3 regions of the Neobacillus sp. C211 genome follow, and region 3 is predicted to be linked to each of the others. Evidence: riboswitches for the same ligand, from Rfam matches in the RefSeq annotation. Region 3 holds a riboswitch; each other region holds the start of a gene.

Region 1 (4,865 bases), on a different contig from region 3:
GTTAACTTTTGTAAAATGCCTTCAGCCTTTGGACCTTGGATGGCAAGCTGTGCAATGTCATTCGAAATATTTTGGAGCGTCACATCTCCTTTTACATGCTGCTTCATCCATTCATAATCTTTCTCAATGTTTGAGGCATTAATGACGAGTAAATATTTTTCATCTGCTAATTTGTACACTAATAAATCATCGACTGTTCCGCCGTCTGGATAGCACATTGCTGTATATTGTGCTTGATCGATACTAAGCTTTGTTACATCGTTAGTAACAAGGTAGTTAATATAACTCTCTGCATCTTTGCCTTCAACAAGCACTTCACCCATATGTGAGACATCAAAAAGACCTGCTTTTGTTCGAACAACCTCATGCTCATCTAAAATGCTGGAAAATTGTACTGGCAATGCCCAGCCTCCAAAATCAATGACCTTCGCACCTGAGTTTCCATAAATTCCAAAAAGTGGTGTTTGCTTTAATGCTATTTCTGTCCCCATTGATAGACCCCCTACTTATGATTTCCTACAAAATAGTCGTTCCTTCACCTGTTTACCTGTTTCTGTCGTTGCTAAACCTCCAAGCGCTGTTTCCCGAAGTGTCCGAGGCATATCTTTTCCAACCCTATACATCGCTTCAATTACTTCATCACACGGAATGCGACTTTCAATCCCAGCAAGAGACATATCAGCCGCTGAAAATGCGATAGAGGTTCCAATCACATTTCGCTTTATGCAAGGCACCTCAACAAGACCTGCGACTGGATCACAAACTAAACCCAAGAGTGACTTCATGGCAATGGCCGTCGCATTCACTGCTTGCTGTGGCGTGCCCCCTTTTAACTCAACGATTGTTCCTGCGGCCATGGCTGTTGCAGACCCTACCTCTGCTTGGCAGCCTCCAGCTGCCCCAGAAATGAATGAACGATTTGCAATGACAAACCCGAGCATACTTGCTGTGAACAACCCCATGACTAAATCTTTATAGGGTGTGCCATCATTTTTATGAAGCGAAAACAATACACCAGGCAAAATACCGGCTGCCCCAGCAGTTGGCGTGGCTACAATAACCCCCATCCGTGCATTGCTTTCAGAAGTTGCCAATGAAAAGCTCATTGCATTGCTTACATAACTACCCGACAGAGATTTACCTTGATGTACGTAATCATACATTTTCACGGCATCCCCGCCAGAAATTCCACTCGGTGCGGTTGAGGCATCTTTTATACCGCTATCAACGGCTTCTTTCATTTTGATCAATCGCTCTTCCATCATGCTTATTATGGTTTCTTGGTCTCTTCCTGATTTTTCTGTTTCCATCATCAACATGATTTCACCAATGGTTTTTTGTTCTCTTTCACAAGCTTCAATCAGCTCTTTCATGGACTGTATCTTCATTAAATTGCCTCCATAAGTACTTTCCCTCTTGGTTGATAAGAACTAGCAAGGACTGTAAAGTCATCGCCTGCACTTAAACGAATATCTACCATCTTCTCGTTAATCATAAAGATTTTTGATAAGCCTCCACCAAGTGATGCACCGCCAACCTTTACAACACGATCTTCGAGTTTCACTGTCACGATTGTTGTATTTGGGTGGTCATAGTAGTCACAGATATCTTCAAATTCGAAATGGTACTGCATGCCAGCCTCTTTTGCCCACTCCAATGAATGTTTAATGCGTGTATCATCGGTATCCATCCCAAGCAATCCGCCAAGAAGTGCTTTATCTGTTCCATGTCCTTGATAAGTTTCAGCAAAGGAATCATAAAATACAATCTTGACCTCTTGTGGACAATCTCCTAACAGTTCATAAATAAATTTCCCGATAGATACGACACCTGCTGTATGAGAACTCGACGGTCCCACCATAATCGGGCCAATAATGTCAAAACAACTCTGAAATTCCATCCTCATACCCCTTTCTTATACTGTGACTGCCTGTTGAAATAACGGATAGACTCCACAAATTGCTTTGGTTGTTTCTTTTGCTTTCTCAAGAACGACTTTGTCCCCTTTGCTCTTCAAAACAGCTGCGATAACTTGCCCGATTTTCACCATATCATCCTGTTTCATACCCCGTGTCGTTAAAGCCGCTGTTCCCATGCGAATACCGCTCGTAACAAACGGCTTTTCTGGATCAAATGGAATCGTATTTTTATTTACAGTAATGCCCGCTTCTTCTAATAATTTTTCTGCTTCTTTTCCAGTTAAATTCCACGGACGTAAATCTAAAAGGACGATATGATTATCCGTTCCACCAGAAACAAGGGCTGCACCTTCATTTTTTAATGTTTTGCCTAGTGTGTCGGCATTTAGAATGATTTGTTTTGCATATTCCTTAAAGCTTGGCTGCAATGCTTCATTGAATGCAACCGCCTTAGCTGCAATAATATGCATTAGCGGGCCGCCTTGAATCCCTGGGAACACCGATTTATTAATGGCTTTTATCATATCTTCATCATTTGTTAAAATTATGCCGCCACGCGGTCCTCTCAACGTTTTATGCGTAGTGCTCGTTACAACATCTGCGTATGGAACCGGCGATGGATGAAGACCAGCTGCAACAAGTCCCGCAATATGCGCCATATCTACCATGAATTTTGCGCCAACTTGATCAGCAATTTGTCTAAACCGTGCAAAATCAATCGTTCTAGTGTAAGCACTTGTACCTGCAATGATCAATTTCGGTTTTTCTTTATTCGCGATCGCTTCCAGTTCATCATAATCAATCAATTGAGTATCTTCTCTCACACCATAGGACACTACCTCAAACCATTTTCCTGAAACACTAACAGGACTTCCGTGCGTTAAGTGCCCGCCATGAGAGAGGTTCATCCCCATCACTTTATCACCAGGTTGAAGCAGTGCGAAAAATACAGCAAAATTTGCTTGTGCACCTGAGTGAGGCTGAACATTGGCATATTTAGCACCAAACAGCTGTGTTAGGCGGTCAATCGCTATTTGTTCTGCCACATCGACAAATTCACATCCGCCATAGTAACGCTTCCCTGGATAGCCTTCTGCATATTTGTTCGTCATCACACTTCCCATTGCTTCTAAAACATCTTGGCTTACGAAGTTTTCAGATGCGATCAACTCCAATGTTTGATGCTGACGATGCTGCTCTTTCCTAATTGCTTCAAAAATAGTTGAATCATTTTGTTGTAAACTCAAACCGTTTCCCCCTTGATTCGTTGTATTAGCTACCTCTATCAGTGTTTAACCTCGGATTTTATCTGTTTATTCCAAGATAGAATCTGAAGCGAAACCATACTTTTTTGCACGCAAAAAAGGACAGAAAAGGGTAGCACATGGCTTACTTCTACCCTTCTCTGTCCTTTTACCTGAGAGTTTAAGTTCGATTAAGAACCTTCCCCTTTGGTGGCAAATACTTTATCTGCGCTCTCCAGAGTTGCGTCCAATTGTGGTTCCATCTACCTGAGAGATTTGTTCCAAGGGTCTTTTTGGAACTTGCTCCTTCGGTGGCGTGTAAACTTGCACTCTCCCACAACCATCTTCCGCTTATTTATTTTTATTATTTTCAGAATAATAGTAAATGGAATCTAAGTCAAGCTTTTTTGAAAGCGGAAACATTATTTATTAATAAAAGTTATTTTCTTGGGTTGCAACTTAATTTTCTGCTACTTGTTGTTGATTCTCCTGATCCGCATAATCCGCCTTCTTTATCAACATCTTATAAATTGCAATCAGCATGATAAACCAGACAGGTGTTACGAACAAGGCAACACGAGTGTCTTCCGCAAGTGCAAGGACGACAAGCACGAACGCAAGGAAGGCAAGGATTAAGTAATTGGAAAATGGATAAAGCGGTAATTTAAATTTGTTCGCTTTCGCTAGATCTGGTCTGGTTTTGCGGTATTTCAAATGACTGACGACAGTAATACCCCAAATAAAGATGAAACATACTGTTGAAATACTTGTAATCAACGTAAATACTCCTTCTGGCATTACATAGTTCAAAACAACGGCAATTAAAATAACAACAGTGGAAAAGAACAATGCATTGGAAGGTACCTGACGTGACGTAAGTTTTGCAAATGGTACAGGTGCATTTTTATCTCTGGCAAGTGAGTATACCATCCGGCTTGTACTGAAAATGGCGCTGTTACATGCCGATGCTGCAGATGTTAGAACGACAAAATTGACGATACCAGCAGCTGCAGCGATACCAACCGCCACGAATACTTGAACGAATGGGCTTTTTGCTGGATTGATGGCGTTCCAAGGATAAATACTCATAATGACAATAAGGGCGCCAATGTAGAAAATTAATACCCGAATAGGAATATTATTGATTGCTTTTGGGATAACTTTTTCCGGGTCTTCTGTTTCACCAGCAGTAAGTCCTACAAGTTCAATGCCAACAAACGCAAACACCACCATCTGGAATGAGAGGATAAAGCCATTTATGCCATTTGGGAACATGCCGCCGTGGCTCCATAGATTTGTGAAACTGGATGCTCCTGAATTTGTGGAAAATCCCTTAATAATCATGAAAATTCCGACAACAATTAATGCAAGAATCGCAATAACTTTAATTAATGCGAACCAGAATTCCATTTCGCCAAAAAGCTTTACGGTTGCAAGGTTCATAATTAGCAAAACGACTAGTGCAATTAATCCTGGCATCCATTGTGGTACACTTGGAAACCAAAACTGAGTATAGAGACCAACTGCTGTTAAATCGGCCATTGCAATTGAAATCCAGCAAAACCAGTAGGTCCAGCCAGTAATAAATGCTGCCATATTACCTAAATAGTCTCTAACAAAGTCAACAAAAGAATGATATTTCAAATTGGATAAAAGTAGTTCTCCAAGTGCACGCATGATTAAAAAGCAAATGACACCTGTA
Region 2 (4,865 bases), on a different contig from region 3:
TAAAAGTATCAGAAATTTGTAAACAAGTAGGCTACGAAAATCAAAAATACTTTAATCAAGTATTCAAGAAAAATATTGGAACAACCCCAGGTTTCTACCGTTCACAACACATACTAAAGTAAATGTTGGTGGAGTGTTATTTGTGGAGTCCACCTATGAATGTGCGTAATTGTAAATAATTCAATAAAGCCATCGGAGGCGAAGGGAAAATGAATCGACGAAAGAAGAGATTACGAAACATCTTCACAAAAATGGCAGCAAGACTTATTTTTTAGTGAATTTTCCTTCTTTGTTCATAAGAACCAATTGAAAAGAATAAACATCAAAATAGTGTGGGTATTTTTTTCTAGGAGGAATAAACATGAATGATGTCCTTGAAAGAACAGCAAAATTTGAACACCGTTTTTGGCTCCAGATATTAGGTGATCATTCGAGGTTTATTTTCGAAGCTCTTGCACCTGTTCAAAAAGAGGAAATTGAGAAGGCATCATCTTTTATCCGAGTTTTTGACAAACTTCTGGAGCGTGCAAATTCCTCAGATTTAGTGCCATTAACAATTGAAGCTGAAACAGAGGTTATAAGATTACGTAAATTTAAATTGGACTTATTAAGTAAACATCTGATAGGGAAAATAAAAATTCACCTTTCGCCAACCTTTATTAATCATATGGTCAATGAATTAGAGGAATACTTAAGAATTTTAATACACCTAAAAGCAGGGGAAGCCCCTCCTGTTTACCATGAACTACATCATCATCTTTTATGGTTATTAGATGCTGCAGGTCATTCAGAGGCAATTTCCTCTAATTTAGATAGTGTTGAAAAGAAACTCATTGAGAAAAGTAATACATTTAGGAAGAGTTTTGAAGATTTTTACTTGAAATCAGTTGAACTAGCAGGATATTTAAGAACTAATCTGACTTCGTTCCCTGCTTTATCAAAAATGAATTCAGACAGCCAGTTAGAAATAAAATTATTTCAAAATTTTCTACATGAAATAGAAGAACTCAGACTAAGTAAGCAAGCATTAGGAACATTCGCCCCCCTAATGGCGGATCATATGTATCGTGAAGAATGTTATTATCTTATGAAATTAGCAGAATCGGCAAATCTTGACTCACCCAAATGTGATCCTGCTAAACCTCGACTTAAGGAATAATTCAATGAGAAATAAAAGGGAAACACAACCACAACCAATGATCGGTCAAGCATGGACTGGTAGACATGTGATCTTGCTTCACTGTACAAACAATAATCAATTAATAAATCTTTATAAAAGTTTCCATGCTCCGTTTGAGCCTCCACGTCAAAATTGCGCAGAAACTTTGTCGCAATTACTGAGTATCGGATATCGTGTTATGGCGATTACGCCCATCTCAGCAAATCATATTCAATATTTTTTGGTACTAGGAGATTAAAGATGCAGAACCAACGATTGCGATAAAAATGAACCCAATCTTTTGCAGTGGGTTCATTTTTTGTTTCTCCATTAATCTAGATTCTCTGAAATTAATTATTGACAAAGTGATTGAATACTACTAAAATTAGAAATTATTTAACAATAATTTAGTTTGTGAGATAAGATGTAAAAATGCATAACTTTTTTTAGCTGGGGATTTTGAACCATTTGTTCTTCAACATAAATTACATACTAAGCAAGCTATGATTGCTATGGATCAAACTATAGCAGGAGCAGCTTCTGGAGAGACCGCAGGAAATCTGCGGCGCCGAAGGGTTCACAATCTCAGGCAAAAGGACAGAAGAGTACGAGTTTTATTTGTTATTCTGACAAAAGAGTAATGGATATTATTTGTTATTCTTATGACCGATGAGATTGGAGAAATTCCAATCTCTTTTTTCATGGAGTTTAACACTTTGTTCATATCTTCACAAAGTGAACAAAGGAAATTATTACTAATGAGGGGGCAAATGAAGTGGCACAACAAGAATTAAAACGAGATTTAAAAAATCGGCACGTACAACTGATTGCGATTGGAGGTACGATTGGTACAGGTTTATTCCTAGGTTCAGGAAAAGCCATTCAGTTAGCAGGTCCATCTATCATTTTTGCCTACTTAATCGTGGGAATCGCATGTTTTTTTGTAATGAGGGCATTAGGAGAGCTTCTTTTATCAAATAAGGGCTATCAATCATTTACGGACTTCGCCGAGGATTATATTGGACCTTGGGCTGGTTATGTAACTGGATGGACGTATTGGTTTTGTTGGATTATGACAGCAATGGCTGATATTATTGCTGTTGGTGTATATGTGCAATATTGGTTCGATATCCCACAATGGGTACCTGCAATAGTCTGTTTAATTCTATTATTGGGACTAAATTTATTAACAGTAAAGCTATTTGGGGAATTAGAGTTTTGGTTTGCTTTAATCAAAGTGATCACCATTCTTGCTTTAATCATCATAGGAGTCATTTTGTTAATTATTGGATTTCAAACAGATTCAGGAACGGTTACAGTAAAAAATCTATGGAGCCATGGTGGTCTTTTCCCGAATGGAATATCAGGTTTCTTACTTTCTTTTCAAATGGTTGTATTTGCATTTGTAGGTGTTGAATTAGTAGGTGTATCAGCAGCCGAAACATCCAATCCACAAAAAAATATCCCATCTGCAATAAATAAAATACCTTTAAGAATACTGTTTTTCTATGTGGGAGCACTTATTATCCTTTTATGCATCAATCCATGGACGCAACTGAATACAGCAAACAGTCCTTTTGTAAAAACGTTTAGTTTAGTTGGTATTCCGATTGCTGCAGGAATTATTAATTTTGTCGTCTTAACATCAGCTGCGTCTGCCTGTAACAGTGGATTGTTTTCAACGAGCCGTATATTATTTAATTTAAGTAATCATCAACAGGGACCAGCGAATTTTGCTAAATTAAATAAAAATCATGTACCGAGTAACGCATTATTTATATCTGCACTTGTTCTATCCGTCGGAGCTCTTTTAAGTAAGCTGATTCCAGGACAAGCATTTGGGATCGTGACAACGATCAGTGCAATTTGTTTTATTTGGGTCTGGAGCATTATCTTAATTTGTCATCTGCGATATAAGAAATCACGCCCAGATTTACATGAAAAGTCGATTTTTAAAGCACCGTTTACACCATTTATTAATTATCTTGTTCTCACGTTATTTGCATTTATTCTCATTATTATGCTATTTGCAGAATCAACTCGTGTCGCTTTATTAATGACACCATTATGGTTCATTCTTTTATTCATAGTGTATTCATTTAAAAGGACAAAGGGAAAAATAATAGAATATCTGCGCTAGAGAGGCCAAGAAGGCAAAAGTAAACTTATTAGTTTGAAAAAAAGAAAAGATAATCAAGATCAAATCATTACTTTATCTAAAGCAGTGTGAATTGACTCTTATAGCTTCTTCATAAAATAATAAAATCTACACTAAATTGAGGCTACAAACCAAATTGGATTTGTGCCTTCTTTTTATGGAGATTGTTCGCTAATTTTTCCTGATTCTTTAATTCTAAGGTCTCTTTTTCGTGATAAATAGTATTGTTGGTGTCATTATAACGTCCCCAAACATACACTCTTCTTAAAGATGGGTTGGAAATTAGACGTTGAGGAGAGGACAAATTGAAATTCGAGATGCAAAAAGCGAATATGTTGGCTGAAAATATCAAGGGTTTTATAAAATATGTTCAGAAAAGCCATGAAAATAAAAACAGCTTTAGGTATAATCCGGATAAATTGTTTCAAATAAAACTCCTAATTGAGGAGTTTAAGTTTCAAATAATAGCAGATGAACTTTTAAGAATCAATAAGTTTTCTTGGGATGAAAAGTACACGTATTATTTAGTTGATCAATTTATAGAAGGAATCGAGATTATTGATGAATACATCCATAATAACTACAATGATTTATTTCTCTTAACGGCTAGAGTTTACACATTAAAGGATCTCAGTCAATCATTTAGCAGGCAGGGAAAACTGTATCATTGGTCCTAAGACCTCCTTTTTTAACTAAGGCATTGGTATTAATAAAGCCAATGCCTTTTCATTTCGTCAAATAGGAATTAAATACGGAACCTACAAAGTAACCATACCTGCACAAAATACAGGAACAAAAGTGAAGGGTATATTGTATATACTATTATTATTTGATTATAAGAATTTTCAGGAAATAGGTTGACACCCTCTGACAAACCATGATATAAACACAATAAGAAAATTTAGTACTTAAATGCATAAAAGTATGAAATAATAATGAGAAAAGCAGAATAAACAGGGGGAAATGACGATCATGGAAACTCGTAGTAAAATTTTAGACTGTACCATTCGTGATGGAGGATTAGTTAACAATTGGGATTTCAGTGTCGAATTTGTTCAAGACTTGTATAACGGCCTAAGTGAAGCTGGAGTTGAATACATGGAGATTGGCTACAAAAATTCTCCAAAGCTTCTTAAAGCGACTGAGCCCAATCCATGGCGATTTCTTGACGATAACTTCCTGAAAGAAATTATCCCTGTCAAAAAGTTCACGAAGCTATCGGCTTTAGTTGATATTGGCCGTGTAGATCCCAATGATATTCTACCCCGTGAACAAAGTGTTTTAGATATGATTCGAGTAGCGTGCTATATCCGTGAAGTAGATAAAGGCTTAGAACTTGTCCAAATGTTCCATGATTTGGGATATGAGACGTCACTGAACATTATGGCATTATCAAGTGTTCCTGAACAACAGCTGATTAAAGCTTTTGAATTGGTGAAGGAAAGCCCTGTAGATGTGGTCTATATCGTTGATTCCTTTGGAAGCTTAGACCCTGTAGATATCGAGCACCAAGTGAAAAAGTTCAAAGCGTTGATCCCTAACAAACAG
Region 3 (4,865 bases):
AAAACCACGGCGCCCTTGGTCATCCGTTGTCTGTCCAACAAGACGGCCTGGAACTTTCCGCATTAACTTAGTAGTGACAGCAAAATATCCGCAGTGCGGTCCGCCAAAGGCAGTTGGGATCCCAAACGGCTGCGCATCACCAATAACGATGTCGGCACCAAATTTACCTGGAGGTGTTAATACCCCAAGGGACAGTGGGTTACTTGAAACAACAAACATGGACTTATTTGCATGAATGATTTCCTCAAGCTCTTTTAACGGCTCGACTCGCCCAAAGAAGTTTGGATATTGGACGATAACGGCTGCAACATCTTCATTAACAAGTCCTTTTAATGCGTCTAGATCTGTTACACCATCTTTGACTGGTACTTCAATCACATTAAGGTACTGACCCTTTGCATAAGTTTTAAGAACATCACGTGATTCTGGATGTACAGCACTGGATACAACTATTGTTTTTCGTTTGGTATGGCCTGCACTAAGCATCGCTGCTTCAGCAAGTGCAGTTCCGCCATCATACATTGATGAGTTGGCAACATCCATTCCAGTTAACTCACAAATCATTGTTTGGAATTCAAAGATAGCTTGAAGTTCACCTTGTGAAATTTCTGGCTGATAAGGTGTATAAGCTGTGTAAAATTCTGATCTAGAAATAACATGGTCGACAATTACAGGCATGTAATGGTCATAAACACCTGCACCTATAAAAGATACGTTTCTTTTCAGGTCAGCGTTCCGACTAGCCATCTTAAAAAGTTCTTTCATTAAGTCCGTTTCAGACTTTGCCGCTTTTATATTGTACTCACCCTTAAATCTTACTTTCTCAGGGATATCGCTAAACAGTTCATCAATAGAGGAAACACCAATTGCCTCAAGCATAGTCTTCTTATCTTGTTCAGTCATAGGTAAATAGCGATGTTTCATAAACCTAACTCCCTTCTCTTATTTCTTTTCTTTTTTATAAAAAGGTGTTGGAACTACAGTAGCTTTTAAACGTTTGCCGCGAATTTCAACCTCAACTTCGGATTCAAGACCCGCAAATTCTGCATTGATTAGGGCAAGACCAATATTTCTCTTTAACGTGGGTGATTGCGTTCCAGTTGTAACCTCACCAATTAACTGATCACCTTTATAAACAGGGTAGCCATGACGTGGAATCCCACGATCAATCATTTCAATTCCAACCAATTTTCTTGTTAAGCCCTTTTCTTTTTGTTGGATCAACGCTTGTTTCCCGATAAAGTCATCTTCTTTGTTTAATTTCACAGCGAAGCCAATTCCAGCTTCAAGTGGTGAAATTTCTGGAGATAGTTCTTGACCATAAAGCGCTAAAACTGCTTCAAAGCGAAGTGTGTCGCGTGAACCTAATCCACAGGGGATTACTCCATCTTCTTTACCTGCAGTTAAAATGTCTCTCCAAAGGTCAACAACATCTTCTGCATCGCAATATACTTCAAAGCCATCTTCACCAGTATAACCAGTTCTTGATACAAGTGCCTTTTTCCCATTTAGGATTACATCTTGTTGGAATTTGAAAAAGCCAATTTGGCTTAAATCATTATCTCCCGCAAGCTTTTGCAATACTTTTTCCGCAAGTGGTCCCTGAATAGCCAGCTGTGCTGTTTTTTCCGATAAATTTTCTAAAGAGACATCACCAGATAAATGGTCTTCAAGCCATTTGTAATCTTTTTCAATATTTGATGCGTTTACTACTAAAAGGTAATGATTGTCTTCAATCTTATATACAAGCAGGTCATCAACAGTACCGCCATTTTCATAACACATGGCGGTGTACTGGGCACCTCCATTCTTTACTTTTGAAATGTCATTAGTCATCATTTTTTGTAAAAATGCTAAGCTATTAGTGCCTTTTACTTCTACTTCACCCATATGGGAAACATCAAATAATCCTGCACTAGAGCGAACAGCTTCATGCTCTTCTTTAATGCTAGAGAATTGGACCGGCAGTGCCCAGCCTCCAAAATCAATAGTTTTTCCACCCCATTCTTTATACACATCAAAAAGTGGAGTTCGTTTTAATTCAGACATCTTAATCCCCCTTCAATCTTTGGCGCAAAATTATTCATTAGATAATATAAAAAAGGACAGAGACCTCCTATGAAACGTAAGAAGGTCTCTGTCCTTGCACCTGAAAGTTTACCTAAAAAGGCTTTCCCCTTTGGTGGCTGCTTAAAGCTAGCAGCGCTCTCCAGAGCTGCGTCCTACAAGAGTTCTTTTGCCTGAGAGATTCACATTTCTGCTTGCTCCTTCGGCGCTACATAAGTAGTCTCTCCCCTTGTTATCATTCGCATTATAATATTATCTAAACTGGTCATACTAATTATACTTATAAAATAAATTACCTTATTAAAATATTTAAAACATTCAAAGCTATTATCATCCTACCATTAAAATAATACATTGAGCAATAACTTTATTAGAAAAGCAAAGAGCTGGAAATTGAACAAAAAGGAGTTGGAACCATGTCGATCGAAATTGAATTTGATTCCTCCTGGAAGGATGATTTTTTACATAGAATTGAAAACGATGGTCCATGGGGGAATTGGGAACTTTTTAAACTAGCAATTGGAGTTGAAAAACATCTCGTCATTCCAGATTTCATGGGTTTATTAGCACCTAGCCATTTACCCAATCTAACCCCACTTCCTCACCAGCTTGAAACAGCAAAACAAGTAATTGAAAACATGAATGGGAAAGCCATCCTTGCCGATGAAGTAGGACTCGGAAAAACGATTGAGGCCGGGCTCATTCTAAAAGAATATATGATTCGTGGATTGGTGAAAAAGGTATTGATTCTTGTCCCTGCATCACTAGTTACTCAATGGTCGATGGAGTTGAATAGCAAATTTTTCATTCCAGCCATTTCACAAAGGAAAAGCTATGTATGGGAACAGTGTGATGTTGTCGTTTCGTCAATTGATACGGCCAAACGAAATCCTCATCGAGACATCATTTTCAAGCAGGACTATGACCTTATTATCATTGATGAAGCCCATAAACTTAAAAATAACAAAACAAAAAATTACGAATTTGTCCAAAATCTGAAAAAGAAATTTTGTTTACTATTGACGGCAACGCCCATTCAAAACCGTATCGAGGAAATTTTTAATCTGGTTTCATTATTAAAACCAGGACATTTAGGCAGCGAAACGACATTCTTTGAAAAATACAAACGAGATGCACGTTCATTAAATGATGATGAGCATTTAAAAGAATTAGTAAACAAGGTTATGATTCGGAACCGGCGGGCAGATACAGGCATTGAGTGGACGAAAAGGCATGTGGAAACCATTCCGATTGAATGCACTCAAGAGGAGAAAGATCTTTATGAGTCAATTACGGAATTAAAGAATGAGGGGAATTGGGCACAGGCAAGTTCATTCTCTGTAATGACATTACAGCGTGAGGCATGCAGCAGTAGAGAAGCAGTTTTTTATACATTAAAAAATATGCTGCAAAAAAAGGAAAATCCAACCCCAGCTTTCGAAGAACAAATTCAGTATTTAATAACAAAAGTCGAAGCTGTCCAGAAGAATTCAAAAGCAGAAAAAGCGCTAGAATTAATTCAAAAAGTAAATGATAAAGTAATTATTTTTACAGAATACCGAGCAACACAAATGTACCTCCAATGGTATTTAAAACAACATGGAATTTCATCTGTCCCTTTTCGGGGCGGCTTCAAGCGTGGAAAAAAGGACTGGATGAGAGAATTATTCCAAAAGCACGCTCAAGTCCTTATTGCAACTGAAGCAGGCGGTGAAGGAATTAACCTTCAATTTTGTAATCATATAATTAACTTTGATTTGCCATGGAATCCAATGAGGCTCGAACAACGAATTGGTCGTATCCATCGTCTGGGCCAGGAAAAGGATGTCATGATTTATAATTTTGCGATAAAAAATACTGTCGAAGAACATATTTTGAAGCTTCTTTATGAGAAAATACATTTATTTGAAAAAGTAATTGGTGAACTTGACGATATATTAACAAAGTTGGAATTTGGAAATATAGAAGACCATTTAATCGATATTTTTGGACAATCCTCCTCCGAAGGCGAAATGCGAATTAAAATGGAAAATTTATCATCAATGATTGAATTTGCTCAGGACATGAAGAAGGGAGATTCCCATGCAGCAGCAGGAAATTCATAACTTTTTATTGAACTATTTTCAGGCTAATGATTGTGCAATTGTGGCGAATAGCCCAGGCTATTTAACTGTTCAGTTAACAGTTGAACTTGATAAGGAATTAATGAATCGGCCTTTTTACTGGCACTATTTAGAAAAGACGGGCGGAATTCCAAACCCGATGAAGTTAACATTTATTACGAACCAAGATGCCGCTCCTGAAAATATAAAGGGGGAAATCATTCATTTTGGTTCACCTCGGCTTCATCAAATTTTTACTTCGACGAAAAATTTAGCCAGCTATATCCGACTTTATGAAAATCATCGGAATCAAAACAAGCAAACTCCTTTATTACCATGGCTTTGTATGAATGTTAAAATCTCCTATCAATGTGACCGTAAGCGGGATATTTTCAAATCAATCGGCTTACAACTCATTAACGGAAAAATGGTTGAAGATTTCCATGACAGGCTGCTTGAAATATCGTTAACACCAAAAATACCTGATTACTCCTTTACTTTGTCCCCTTTAGTGAAACCTCAAAGCGGGATGATGAGAGTTGAAACCTATCTTACATCCATCATTGAGAAGGATGACCACTCATGGGCAATAGATGCGCGAGAACGTTGGGATAAAGATTTACGTCTCTTGAATCATTTTTACGAAGATGTTGAAGATGAAAATGAAAACTTTGAAACCGAAAAAATGGCTCTAAA

What was found. Region 3 has a riboswitch for glycine ahead of gcvT (glycine cleavage system aminomethyltransferase GcvT). Riboswitches for the same ligand answer to the same signal wherever they lie in the genome.
Region 1: another riboswitch for glycine. It lies ahead of glyA (serine hydroxymethyltransferase); the one in region 3 lies ahead of gcvT (glycine cleavage system aminomethyltransferase GcvT).
Region 2: another riboswitch for glycine. It lies ahead of ACSU6B_RS06455 (amino acid permease); the one in region 3 lies ahead of gcvT (glycine cleavage system aminomethyltransferase GcvT).

What each region holds. Positions count from the first base shown of each region.
Region 1 covers NZ_JBPXRO010000011.1:150,133-154,997, reverse strand. The annotation lists gene gcvT (glycine cleavage system aminomethyltransferase GcvT) at 1-491, opposite strand, end outside; gene sdaAA (L-serine ammonia-lyase, iron-sulfur-dependent, subunit alpha) at 507-1,388, opposite strand; gene ACSU6B_RS12715 (serine dehydratase beta chain) at 1,388-1,900, opposite strand; gene glyA (serine hydroxymethyltransferase) at 1,916-3,166, opposite strand; glycine riboswitch at 3,408-3,510, opposite strand; gene ACSU6B_RS12705 (amino acid permease) at 3,623-4,865, opposite strand, start outside.
Region 2 covers NZ_JBPXRO010000004.1:277,820-282,684, forward strand. The annotation lists gene ACSU6B_RS06445 (response regulator) at 1-122, shown strand, start outside; gene ACSU6B_RS06450 (DUF2935 domain-containing protein) at 362-1,159, shown strand; glycine riboswitch at 1,690-1,770, shown strand; gene ACSU6B_RS06455 (amino acid permease) at 1,935-3,299, shown strand; gene ACSU6B_RS06460 (hypothetical protein) at 3,623-3,994, shown strand; gene ACSU6B_RS06465 (aldolase catalytic domain-containing protein) at 4,290-4,865, shown strand, end outside.
Region 3 covers NZ_JBPXRO010000044.1:61-4,925, reverse strand. The annotation lists gene gcvPA (aminomethyl-transferring glycine dehydrogenase subunit GcvPA) at 1-924, opposite strand, end outside; gene gcvT (glycine cleavage system aminomethyltransferase GcvT) at 943-2,049, opposite strand; glycine riboswitch at 2,136-2,215, opposite strand; glycine riboswitch at 2,219-2,306, opposite strand; gene ACSU6B_RS26490 (DEAD/DEAH box helicase) at 2,484-4,172, shown strand; partial or broken gene ACSU6B_RS26485 (YqhG family protein) at 4,150-4,865, shown strand, end outside.